Regions from separate parts of the Paenibacillus glycanilyticus genome, predicted to be linked through region 2. Evidence: riboswitches for the same ligand, from Rfam matches in the RefSeq annotation. Region 2 holds a riboswitch; each other region holds the start of a gene.
What was found. Region 2 has a riboswitch for cyclic di-AMP ahead of ACR9FF_RS26155 (KamA family radical SAM protein). Riboswitches for the same ligand answer to the same signal wherever they lie in the genome.

Region 1: another riboswitch for cyclic di-AMP. It lies ahead of ACR9FF_RS16275 (hypothetical protein); the one in region 2 lies ahead of ACR9FF_RS26155 (KamA family radical SAM protein).
Region 3: another riboswitch for cyclic di-AMP. It lies ahead of ACR9FF_RS00145 (3D domain-containing protein); the one in region 2 lies ahead of ACR9FF_RS26155 (KamA family radical SAM protein).
Region 4: another riboswitch for cyclic di-AMP. It lies ahead of ACR9FF_RS29165 (hypothetical protein); the one in region 2 lies ahead of ACR9FF_RS26155 (KamA family radical SAM protein).

The regions. Positions count from the first base shown of each region.
Region 1 covers NZ_CP195155.1:3,531,991-3,535,174, reverse strand. Annotated here, with positions in the region: gene ACR9FF_RS16280 (KamA family radical SAM protein) at 162-1,301, opposite strand; cyclic di-AMP (ydaO/yuaA leader) riboswitch at 1,459-1,603, opposite strand; gene ACR9FF_RS16275 (hypothetical protein) at 1,670-2,002, opposite strand; cyclic di-AMP (ydaO/yuaA leader) riboswitch at 2,086-2,232, opposite strand; gene ACR9FF_RS16270 (DUF2179 domain-containing protein) at 2,733-3,184, opposite strand, start outside.
Region 2 covers NZ_CP195155.1:5,811,412-5,814,595, reverse strand. Annotated here, with positions in the region: gene thiD (bifunctional hydroxymethylpyrimidine kinase/phosphomethylpyrimidine kinase) at 1-760, shown strand, start outside; gene ACR9FF_RS26160 (hypothetical protein) at 828-1,178, shown strand; cyclic di-AMP (ydaO/yuaA leader) riboswitch at 1,275-1,413, shown strand; gene ACR9FF_RS26155 (KamA family radical SAM protein) at 1,596-2,606, shown strand; gene ACR9FF_RS26150 (alpha/beta hydrolase) at 2,674-3,184, shown strand, end outside.
Region 3 covers NZ_CP195155.1:26,125-29,308, forward strand. Annotated here, with positions in the region: gene ACR9FF_RS00135 (HD domain-containing protein) at 1-510, shown strand, start outside; gene ACR9FF_RS00140 (TatD family hydrolase) at 541-1,314, shown strand; cyclic di-AMP (ydaO/yuaA leader) riboswitch at 1,498-1,707, shown strand; gene ACR9FF_RS00145 (3D domain-containing protein) at 1,952-3,085, shown strand.
Region 4 covers NZ_CP195155.1:6,459,058-6,462,241, forward strand. Annotated here, with positions in the region: gene rlmN (23S rRNA (adenine(2503)-C(2))-methyltransferase RlmN) at 1-243, opposite strand, end outside; cyclic di-AMP (ydaO/yuaA leader) riboswitch at 590-785, shown strand; cyclic di-AMP (ydaO/yuaA leader) riboswitch at 895-1,080, shown strand; gene ACR9FF_RS29165 (hypothetical protein) at 1,202-1,621, shown strand; gene kdpF (K(+)-transporting ATPase subunit F) at 1,763-1,840, shown strand; gene kdpA (potassium-transporting ATPase subunit KdpA) at 1,868-3,184, shown strand, end outside.

The DNA.
Region 1 (3,184 bases), 2.3 Mb from region 2:
TAACAACAACATCCATTTCAGTGTTCCTAAAGCACTCTTTCGTCATTCACCTCTTTATGCAGGATAAATAGACAAAAGGAGCCCGCTGTTGGCAGGCTCCTCCGGACGTTCCTTTATTTATCCATAATCTAACATGAACAACTGTCGCTTGTAAAGAGCTGCTACAACTCATTGGTGGAAATAATGGCTTCATTTTTCTTGACCGGTTTATTCCAATACAGCTCGCTTCCTGGCAAATCATCAAACCAGGTAGCATCTTCCGGACAATCCAGCATCATAAATTTACCGTATTCGTTATCACGAGACTGATGGTATTTCAAATAGGCTTTGCCATTATCGATTGCCAGTATCTCGATTTTGCCCGAAGTATGACTCATCGATAAACGTACACGTTTTCCTAACCCGGAAGTAAGAGCCTTTGCTTCCTCCACCATTTGATATACCTTTGCTAGCGGAAGCACAAACTCACGATTGCCAGCAACCGGCCGATTAACAAAGAAATAATAAGGCGTTACACCAGCCCATGACAGACGGTCAAGGAGTTCAGACAGTACAGCCGGCTGATCATTAATTCCTTTTAACACAGGTGTCTGGTTCACTACAATTGCTCCAGCTTCATGGAGCGCCTTGAAGCCTCGCTTAGCCTCCGCGGTAATTTCCCTGGGATGATTAATATGTGCCATCACATAAATCCGTTTCTCTTCCGTGGAAAATTCGCGAATTAGAGCGAGCAGCTCTTCATCTTCATAGATTCTCATCGGATTAAATACTGGCATTTTAGAACCAAGCCTGATAATTTTGACGTGATCGATTTGACGCAGCTGCTCGATAATGAAGCGGAGCTTGGAAGTAGCCAGAATTAGACTGTCTCCCCCGGTAAGAAGAACATTGTTTATCTCCGGATGCGAGGCTATATAGGCAATACCAGGCGATACGTCTGCCATCGCTTCTTTCACATCATTTCGAAACAAACGTTTGCGAAAACAATACCTGCAATAGGAACCGCACACTTCCGATACGATAAGCAGCGCTGTCGTCGCATACTTGTGCTGACATCCGGGAACGACATAATTCGTATCCTCGTCTGATGCATCCCACCGGCCATATTCCAGCAGTTCGCCTTCATTTGGAATAACAAGTTTGCGAATCGGATCGTCAGGATCTTCCCAATCAATAAGGCTTAAATAATAATCATTCACACGAAATACAAACTTATCCGTAATGGGCTTTAACACTTGTCTTTCCTGCTCCGGCAACGCACTTACTTTGGCAATATCCGTAATGTACTTCACTTTTTGCATTAGACCTTGCTCCTTTGATGCCCTGCTACAGGGAGATTAAAGGGAGCCAAATTGTCAAAATGCCAAGAGAACTTCATCAGCTGGGTCATAAAATAAAAAGAGACCCTTAAATGAAATAAAGGGTCTCGGACAATCTCAAGTTGATTTCATGCGTCGGAATTGACCCATCCACTGCTGACGAGGTTAGCTGACGGACTCGGGTAAGATGGTACCCTACATTTCTGATTTATCGAAATGATTCGCCCCAATTGACTGGTTCCCCCGCTTTTCAGCCAAGGCTGAAAACTAAGCGTAGACTTATTGTATCATTAATGTTTGATTAGTCAAACATTTCCTGCAATAGATAAAGGACTTTATTCCTAGCCTGGTTATTTTAATGAAGTATACTTCTCCAATGAAATTTTTCTCTGTTTCCAAATTCGTTTGTTTACAATCGTCCATAACCCTAATAGGGATAAGATTACAAGTGCCCACATAAAAATCATCTTTGGCAGTGTTACGATCTTACTATACCTTGTGATAACACTAATGACCATCATTGCAAGAAAAGCAAATGAAAAATGTTCTTCGGCTTTTTTATAAAATTCATATTTTCTGGTCACGACTTTAAGGATCCGAAAATGGTCTTCCTTGGTTCCGAAATACGGAGGATTTTCTGAATCAGAATCCTGCGTTTCGGAACGATAATCTGCATGTTTCATTTTCATCTCCCCTTTGTTAGATTTGCTGGGCACAAAAAAAGAGCCCCACAAATGAAGGGTCTCTTATCAAATTAAGCATAAGGTAATGGACCCATCTACTGCTGACGAGGTTAGCTGGCGGGCTCGGATAAGATGGTATCCTACATTTCTGATTGTGAAATGATTCGCCCCAATGGATTGGTTCCCCCGCTTTTCAGCCAAGCAAGCTGAAAACTAAGCGTAAACTTATTGTAAGCGTTTAGATATTTAAAGTCAAAATGATCGAATCAGGCACGACAGTTTTCAGAGTGTCGGTTTAACAAGCTGAAAATACGAATCCATAAAGGATTGAGGGTTTACAGAAATCATAAAAGGAAAAACTCCTTGATTCGTATGCAAATAAAGAAACCCCTCCTCTTCCCCCAGTTCTTTATAAGACATATCCGAAACATCCTCCAAGCGGAATTCCCTGTACTTTGTCATAATCTTTTCTTTATAAAGGTACAGCTTCCTAGCTTCTTTAACGGTTATCTGCGTGCCATTCGAAACTTCTCTGTTTATTTTATAATAATCGAGCACCGCTATCGAATCGATGACAATTCCCTCCCATCAAATGCATTGTTTAAACCATACTTTACCCCCAGTTGTAAAGCAAATCCCGTGTCGTACTTTCCTAATTAAAAAACAAAAAAGCCGCATCATTATGCGACTCCATTGTTTTAGAAATATCCGCTCTGCATGTTCCGGATCATTATTTCTCTAGCAACTTCGCCCAGAAGCCTCCGCGGAAATGACGGGGCTCATGCGAGATGACGAATGCCTTTGGAGCATCCGCTTCGATTCGTTCAAGCAGCCGCTTCTCGTTGCTGCGCTTCACCAGCACCTGCATGACAAGCCGCTGACCATCCCGCCCTTCCCCGGTCCATGACGTGACGCCGTATCCGTATTGACGAAGCTTGTCCGGCAGGCTTGTGTTCACCGAATTCGAAATCACCTGAACGACCGAATAGCCAAGAGCGAGCTGTTCTTCGATTCGGCTACCCAGATAGACGCCAATGCCAAAGCCCATGCAATAGGCCGCCATATGAATCGGACTCGATAGATTGTTTAGGACAAGGTTTAATCCCGCCAGATAAATGAACACCTCTACCATCGCGAATAGAGAGGCTGCGCCTCTCTTGCCTTTCAGCACAAGAATAAGGC
Region 2 (3,184 bases):
AGCAGGCATTCAGGCGGATTTAAAAACGTTCCAGGAGCTTGGCGCTTACGGGATGTCTGCTTTGACGGCGATTACAGCGCAAAATACCCTTGGCGTGCAAGGCGTATTCCCGCTCGCCAAGGAAGCGGTAAAGGCCCAGATTCACTCCGTCGGCAGCGATATCGGCGTTGACGCTTTAAAGACCGGCATGTTGTTTAGTGCCGAGATTATCGAGGAAGTAGCCGAGGCGATTGCTTTCTTCGGCTGGAAGAAGGTTGTGGTCGATCCGGTTATGATCGCCAAAGGCGGCGCGTCGCTCCTTCAGGTAGAGGCCGTGCGGGCTTTAACCCGCAAGCTGCTGCCTCTGACGATGATCGTAACGCCAAACATTCCGGAAGCCGAGCATCTGACCGGTATGGCCGTACGCAACAAGGCCGACAAGCTTGAAGCGGCGAAAAAGCTGTCCAGCCTTGGCGCCCGTTATGTCCTGATCAAGGGCGGGCATGAAGCGGGAACCGAAGCGGTGGATCTGCTCTTCGACGGCAGCGGCTACAGCGAGCTGGCGGGCAGACGGATCGAGACGGCCCGTACCCATGGGACCGGCTGTACGTATTCGGCTGCTCTTACTGCAGGTCTCGCGCAAGGGCTTGACATCGAGGAAGCCGTACGCCAGGCAAAAGCCTATATACAGGCAGCCATTGAAGATGGCATTGCCATCGGCAGCGGGCATGGCCCAACAAATCATTGGGCCTATCGCAAGAGAGGACTAGCCGTTAGATAGCGGGACAAGATCCAGTCCTAATTCCGCGCTTCCCGTCATACATATGATGAAGAGGAGCGTGAATAAGGTGGAGGATAACAAAGTCAGGCGTTATTATCAGCTTAAGCAAAAACAGAAGGAAATCGAGCAGGAATTATCCGAGCTGCGCGGTGAAATTATACAGCATTGCGCCGAGCTGGACCTCTCCGAACTGGAGGTAGGCAGCTACAAGGTGAAGATTGTTTCCCAGGAGCGCAAGGAATTCGATGAGAGCAAGCTGTATGCTGCTCTTCCAGATCCCGATGTATGGCGGCTGCTCTCGAAGCCCGATACCTCCAAAATCGCCGGTCTCATCAAGCTGAACGTTATTTCGGAGGATACCATCAAGGATACGTTTTCGGTTAAGCACTTATTTCTTCTTCAAGTGGATAAGAAATGACCGCAGAGATTTAACATAACCCCGCCCAATCTTCCTCGGGAATTTGGGCGGGGATTTTTACTGATTAATTGTTGACAATATTACGAATTGTGAGATAATTATAATAAGCTTAGTTCTCGGCGTTGCCGAGAAGCGGGGAAACCAATCTTTTGGGGCGAATCAGCCGGTTATCGGCTGTAGGGAACCATCTATCCCGAGTCCGTCAGCTAACCTCGTCAGCTTTGAGATGGGTCTTTTGCGAATAACATTGCAAACGATAGACCCTTGGAGGGTCTTTTTCTGTTTTAAAGGCCCAAATTGCGCACAGACCATATCCATGCTCTGTGCTGCGGGGGTCTTTTTTTTCATTTTTCGTGGAGGTGGGATGGACTTCCCGGCATAGGTGATGCTTTTAATAACCTTTTGGAGGGATGCGAAATGGTACAACCAATGGCCGATAACAGTAGATCGGCAGGTCTGTCGGAGGCGGAAAGAGAACGGCTTAAGAAGCATTTTCGCGTCAATGATTATTACTTAAACCTGATTGACTGGGATGATCCGAAGGATCCGATCCGTAAGCATCTGATTGCGGCTGCGGGGGAAGCCCCTCACGGGCTCCAGGAGTTTTCTTGGGAAGCTGCCGGCTGCAAGCACATTTATCAGTCGATGGTTCTTCTTCCCGTGTCCCAGGCAGCGGAAGGAATTGCGTACATCGCCGAACATAACGAAATTCATAAGGTTGTGCTGACGGGCGATAGCCTGATGTTAGGTATTTCAAAGCTGACCCGAATAATCGAGCAGCTGCGGAATATCGAGCATATCGGCACGATTAGGCTGGATTCCAGAATGCCGGTTCATAATCCGATGAGGATTTACGAGGACCATGAACTGTTAGAGATGTTAAGCCGGTTCTCGAGTCCGGAGAAACGCATCTATTTAATGACCACGATTAACCATCCGAGGGAAGTAACGGCCGAAGCGAAGAAAGCCTTTAATGCCCTTCACCAAGCGGGCGTAATCGTTCTTAATCAAACCCCTATTGTCAAGGGCGTTAATAATGATCCTCTTCTGTTAGGCAAGCTGATCGATCAGCTGTCCCAGGCTGGGGTTTCGCCATATTCCTTTATCATTAACCGTCCTAATCCTTCTTATCCCGAGTCTAGTCTATCCCTGCAAACGCAGTTCTCCATCGTTCAGCAAGCAAAAGAACTAACCGCGGAGCTTGGGAAGCGGATCCGGCTTCTGATGGCTCATGATTACGGCAAGGTTGAATTGCTGGATATAGAGGGCGGCAAAGCCTACGTGAAATACCATCACTATCAAGAAGAAGGAAAAGGCCGTTTTATCATGCTGGATTGTCCTCCTGAAGCATCTTGGCTGGAGGATTTGTCGGAGCACGATGATCATATGGTCTATCTGCCGTCCGGTCAGCCTGCCAAGAATAAATAAAGGATGTTCATAAGCAAAAGGAGAAGTAAGAAGGGATCGTATTTCACATCCCGGGAGGCTTCTATCAATGAGAGTATACGGCCAGGAAATCGTGAACGACCTGCAAGCTCAGCAGGAAGAAGCAAACTTGAACGGCACGCAGGTTATTGTAAAGGTTAATCCGGAAGAGACAAGGGCCGGTTATCTGGATCCCTACGAGCTTCAGATTATTAGGAAATGGGCGGGGGAACAAAAGGCTGCCACGGACCAGCCTCCGTCGCCGGAGGAGCAGCTTCGGCTTATACGCGATTCCATGGGATTTCCGAACCGTAATTTGAATACGGTGGAGATTTACACCGGTTACGAACGCGTAAAGCTTGGCGACAATGAGGTTGGCCTATGGCGGTATTATCCGCGCAAATCGATGCGGAAGCCTAATAAACCTTGTCTCATTTATATTCACGGCGGCGGCTGGATCGGCGGTACCGTGTTTGCGGTGGAGAACCCTTGCCGGCTGATTGCCGAGCTGGCCGATGCCGTAGTCTTTAATATTGATTATTCCTTGGCTCCGGAGCATAAGTTCCCTAACGGATTTAACG
Region 3 (3,184 bases), 970 kb from region 2:
ATGCCGGGACCCATTAACAAGCTGCTTGACGGCAGCATTACGGTGCCGGATTATTTGAAGCTGGACGAGGCCTACATGCAGACGATTTTCTCGTTATGGACCGAAGAGAAGGATGCATTGCTCGCCGGGTTGTGCGACCGGTTCCTCAATCGCCAGCTCTACAAATACATTACGCTTGATGATCCGGGGGATTCTTTATTGGAAGAAGCGGCTCTGGAGTTCATCGCGATCGGTCTTAACCCGGACTACCATATGGAAATCGATTTCCCGTTTGACCAGCCTTACGACATTTATCGCCCCGATGCGAAAAAAGGCGGGAAAGAGGATAAAGCGCCGATTTTGCTGCTTAACGAAGATAACACCTTAAGCGAAATATCGGTGAAATCCGACATTGTACGATCCATCAGCGGACTGCATCAAGGCCAGTATCATATCTATTACCCGATCGAGCCCCTGCTCGCCGCTGCTGACCGGTTAAGCCCGGCTGTCCGGGAATTATTCAAAATTTAACTCTATATATAGAAGGAGCTTGCAGCTAAGATGATATCTTTATTCGACACGCATACCCACCTGGACTCTCCGCAATTCGACAACGACCGTGCCGAAGTTATCGAAAGAGCGCGTGCTGCCGGTGTCGATTTAATGATCAATATCGGTTTCAACCGCGAAACAATTCCAACGACGATGGAGCTTGCGGAAAAATACGATTTTATTTATGCAGCAGTTGGCTGGCATCCGGTGGACAGCGTTTTCATGGAGCCGGGGGATCTGGAATGGATCGAGCAGCTTTGCGCCCATCCGAAGGTTGTAGCCATAGGGGAAATCGGTCTTGATTACCACTGGGATACCTCTCCGAAGGATGTGCAGCACCGGGTATTCCGGGATCAAATTCGCCTAGCCAGGAAGCTGGGTAAGCCGATTGTCATCCATAACCGGGATGCGCATGAGGACATTGTCCGTATTCTGAGGGAAGAGAAAGCGTCTGAAGTCGGAGGGGTTATGCACTGCTACTCCGGCAGCTGGGAAACGGCAAAAATGTGCCTCGATATGAACTTCTATATTTCGTTCGGCGGACCGGTCACTTTCAAAAATGCAAGGGTGCCAAAAGAGGTGCTTGCGAACGTTCCGCTTGACCGTCTTCTTATCGAAACGGACTCCCCATATTTGTCTCCACATCCATTTAGAGGGAAGAGAAATGAGAGCTCGTATGTGTCCCTGGTCGCAGAGGCAGCAGCGGAAATAACAGGAAAATCCAAGGAGGAAATCGCAGTTATTACAAGCGCAAACGGTAAAAAATGTTTTGGTATTGTTTAAAAACGGATTAAAACCGCTGAAATAAGGACTATAGCGGCGATAAAACTCTTTTTACTTGTTGGAATCGCCGATATTTGCCTTCAGAATCCTAAAATTTCGTTAAAATCGTCTTTTAACGCATCTTTACAATTCTGTGGTCAGGAATGTATGATTTTTCTCAGAGCTTTAACTTTTGTATTGGATTTCCAGTTTGCGCTTAATCTCCGAAAGCCGGAGAGCGGGGGAACCAACGACAGCGGATGCGTAGTTAAGACGTCTTGAAGCATCGCGTGGCGTATGAATTCTTCAGGGGTGAATTTTGCGGCGATTGCCATGAGCATTCGTTCCGCGGATAGGGCAGCTCTCTCGCCCGAACCCGTCAGCTAACCTCGTAAGCGATTATAGAGAGCGATCAACCTCGTGTATTCACCTTTTCCTGAATGTTTGATTACCCAGGAAGCCACGATCAGATCCTCTGTCGAAGGCTTCTTTTTATTTTCGATTTTCGCTATTCGGAAATAGTCTTTACAGGGTAAATCTTGGAGGTGGGAGGCCGTAACACTGGAGCGTGCTTGTCACGCCAATATACTTAATAGTCGCGTCAATAGTATCATGCGTAACAGTTTGGCGGCGGGGCTATGAAGGAGGACCGATAGAAGTGGGAATGATCCAGGCTAAGGAGACCCATGGGAAGCGATCATCCAGCATGACTTTCGCATTGCGATGGAAGCATGAAAACTTGCGTTTAATTGTTCTGAGTGCAATTATCTCAATCGCTATGACTTTCATGTTTTTGGTGTTGTTGTACGGATCGGCTGATAAGAGCGTATCCGTAGTAGTGAACGGACAAGAAACTGTTGTTAAGACAAAACAATGGGTCCTGCAACGCCTACTGGATGAACAAGCTATAACGGTTGGACCCTATGACGAGGTATCTCATCCTCTGAATGCGTCCATCAAAGACGGAGACCGCATCGAAATCAAGTACGCGGTTCCGGTTACCGTAAAAGCAGATGGCAAAACATCGACGGTGTACACGACAGAGAAAACAGTACAGGCGGCGATCGGGAAATTAAATATTCCTGTCCGCGATCAAGATAAAGTTATCCCGTCTCTCGATACTCAGATTTCGAAGGCAATGACGGTGACCGTTACCCGCATCGATACCAAGGTAGCAGAGAATGAACGGACTTTGCCGTTCTCGATCGTAAAGAAACAAGATCCTACCCTCGAGAAAGGGAAGGAGAAGCTGGTGCAATCCGGCAAGAATGGCGTCGTTATCGAGCGCGTGGAGAAAAAGTACGAGAACGGTGTTCTTGTCTCCTCCAAGCTGGTCGACAAGGTCGTTCAGAAGCATACGGTCAGTCAGGTCGTAGCGGTCGGATCGAAGAAGGACGTACATACGCTCTCGGCTGCGAGCACGGGCTCCTATACAAAGAGCGGCGTAACGTTTAAGGCAAAGAAGATTCTCAAGAATGTCACTTTAACCGCCTATTCGGCAGGCGTAGCTTCTACGGGCAAGGATGAGAGTCATCCGGGATACGGCATTACGGCTTCCGGCGCGAAGGTGAAGGAAGGCCGTACGATCGCGGTGGATCCGGATGTTATTCCAATTGGCTGGTGGGTGTACATCGAAGGCATTGGCTTCCGCAGAGCGGAGGATACGGGCAGCGCCATCAATGGCAACAAGATCGACGTTTACTTTGACAGCACAAGCTATGCCAATAAGTTCGGCCGGAAAAAAGGGTATACCGTATACGTGCTTGGACCAACCAAGCCAACCGCAAGCTAATGGCTTCACGCTATCGTATTTCATTGTTAAATATGCCATTATAAGAAGAGGCGCTGCCTCTTCTTTTTGTGTGTATGGAGATGCTAAGCAGGCTGCATA
Region 4 (3,184 bases), 650 kb from region 2:
CAGCTTGACGGTACCGTCCTTCGACACCTGCTTCGTATGCTCGACCAGCGTCTGGATCGCAAAGTTCTCCTCCAGCAGCTTCACGCAGTCCGGATGAACATCCGTCATATCCGCAAAGCTCGTTACCCGCTTCCGGTACAAGTATTCCCACACCTGCGTCGCCCGGAATTTTTTATGCCCGCGCTCGCCAAGCCAAGCCGTTAATTGATCTAATGTAAATCCGTATATGGATGGTGTACTCATCGTTTTTCCTCTTTTCGTGAAACGCGGCCAAAACAAAACCGCATACTGCTCCTATTGTCCCAAAATTAGCTGACGAAAACAAGGGGCGAAAAAGTCCAATCGTTCCAGAATACGCCCATTCCTCCCTCTTATCTGGCAACCCGGATAAACCAATTTAGGCTTGGCATATACCTAAGTTTCACAACGAATTGCAGCATTCGGGAGATATAAGGTCCAAGAAGGAGCATGGTAGAGTTCCCTCCAAATGTAAACGCTCTAACCAAACTCCTTGTCAGAATTAGACAATATGCCGCCTCTACGGTTCATTTACAACTTCGGCCGTCAGGCGTAATATACGATTCAGCAAATGTAACAATCGCTGAGTTTCCGTTAAGGGAAACGGGGGAACCAATCGATAAGCGGCATGGCAACGGTGTGAGAGCCGGCGCGGCATGCTTATCCGGGGTGAATCCGGGAAAAGGCTGCGCGCGGCCGAACCCGGTAGGGCGACTCTCACCGTCCGAATCCGTCAGCTAACCTCGTAAGCGATGAAAATGCGACTGCCCATTAGGCAGGGCATTTTCCAAGTAGAGAGGATGATGTGATCTTGTGACCTTTAAAGGCCGCGGGGATCTTTCCTCTGCGGCTTTTTCTCATGCCATTTTTAATCAACTGTCTTTATCGCTTAATCCCCTTCTCGGGGAACGGGGGAACCAATCGGACGGGCGGCTGTTCCATACAGCCAGCTTGTCCACGGGGTGAATCGCCGAAGCAGCGCGGGACGCGCGGCATCGGCGTAGGGCGACTCTTACGCCCGAATCCGTCAGCTAACTTCGTCAGCGTACCAAGAGAGGCAACGATGATCGTGAATATAGGCGCGGTTTATTTTCTGCTGCGCTTATAAGCCGCGTGAAGAGTCCCTCTTCCGCGGCTTTTTTGTTTGTCGTTGATTCCTCTAACGAAAAGAGGAGCGTAAACCATGGACGATTATATACTCGTCTCCGCACCCAACGTGCAGGGCGAGGATTTCATTAAACAGCTGCTGCGCCGGCATATCCCGTTTGCCGCCATCGTAAACAACAAGACCGAATACGAGCGGATGCTGGAGCTTGGCGTATCCACGATCATCGTCATTAATACAACCGATGAAGCCACCTGGCGTGTTCCGGAGCTCCCCGTCGGACGGATCTTTTTATTCGAAAGAAGCTTGAACCTGTGCTGCCGTTATATCCAGATCTGCCGCAGCTGGACATCCAAATCGATCTGCGTCGTTACGGACAGCGCGAATCCCCGTCTGATCTATAAAGGGATGGGCGCCAATTACGTCATTCATTCCAGCCATGCGGATACTTCTTTTTTAATCATAAACGACCTCATGGCGAGCCAAGATAATCGGTAAGGTCGAAAGTTATTCGCCATTCTTTTAGGAGGAATTTGCTATGCAGGATATCTATATGGTGCTGCTTCTGGCAGCGATATTCATACTTTTCGCCGGCTTTATGCAATGGTGCGACCGGGCTATTCAAGAGGAGGATAAGCGATGATCGTCACGTTAGTGCTTGCCCTGTTTCTTTTTCTTTACTTGATTTACGCCTTGATCAATCCGGAGAAATTTTAAAACCTTATCGATCGCTGGGAGGCCACAATGGATATTTTACAGCTCATTATCGTGATTGGCGTGCTCGTACTGCTCGTCAAACCGCTCGGAACCTACGTGTACCACGTGTACTCGGATCAACCGAACCGGACCGACCGTTTATTCGGCGGCATAGAACGGTTCATCTATAAAGTCATCGGGCTGAAATCGCGTGACGGCATGACTTGGAAAAAGTACGCGTTAAGCTTCCTTCTTACGAATATCGTGCTCGTCGCGCTCAGTTATCTGATTCTGCGGCTGCAGGGCAGCCTTCCGGGCAATCCCAACGGCATCGGCGCTATGGAAGAAACGCTGTCGTTCAATACCGTCATCAGCTTTATTACGAATACGAACCTGCAGCATTACAGCGGCGAAACGGGGCTGTCCTATTTCTCGCAGATGGCCGTCATCATGATGATGATGTTCACCTCGGCGGCTACCGGCTTCTCGGTTGCGATTGCTTTTATCCGCGGCTTAACGAGCAGAGGCAGCACAATCGGCAATTTCTTTACCGATTTCGTGAAATCCCACACGCGGATTTTCCTGCCGCTCGCAACGCTTATTACGCTGGTTCTCGTGGCTCTTCACGTGCCGCAGACGCTGCAGCCTAACGTAACGGCAACAACGCTGGAAGGAGCAACGCAAAGCATCGCCATCGGGCCGGTTGCTTCGCTGGAATCGATCAAGCATCTGGGTACTAACGGCGGCGGCTTTATGGGAGCTAACTCGGCGCATCCTTTCGAGAATCCAAGCCCGCTGACGAACGTGATCGAGATTTTGTCCATGTGGGCGCTGCCTGCTTGTCTTCCTTATGTATACGGCCGTTTCGCCGGCAACCGCAAGCAAGGCTGGGTTGTGTTTGGCGCCATGATGTCGCTGTTCCTGGTATTTCTCGCGACGGTCTACACGGCTGAGCTGCACGGCAACCCGGTACTGAACAACCTTGGCGCAGACGCCTCGCAAGGCAGCATGGAAGGCAAGGAAGTCCGGTTCGGCATTGCCCAGTCCTCCCTCTTTACGGCGGTGACGACGGCGGCTACTACCGGTTCGGTCAACAACATGCATGATACGCTGACTCCGATCGGCGGTCTTGTTCCGCTGGCGGAGATGATGCTTAACGTCGTGTTTGGCGGCAAAGGCGTTGGTCTCGTCAATATGTTGATGTACGCGATTCTTGCCGTCTTTATCGCGGGACTAATGGTCGGTCGGACACCGGAGTTTCTCGGACGGAAAATCGAACCGAAGGAAATGAAGCTGATCGCGATCGCGATTCTCGTCCACCCGTTTATCATCTTGGCGCCAACCGCCATTGCTTTCCTGACGGAT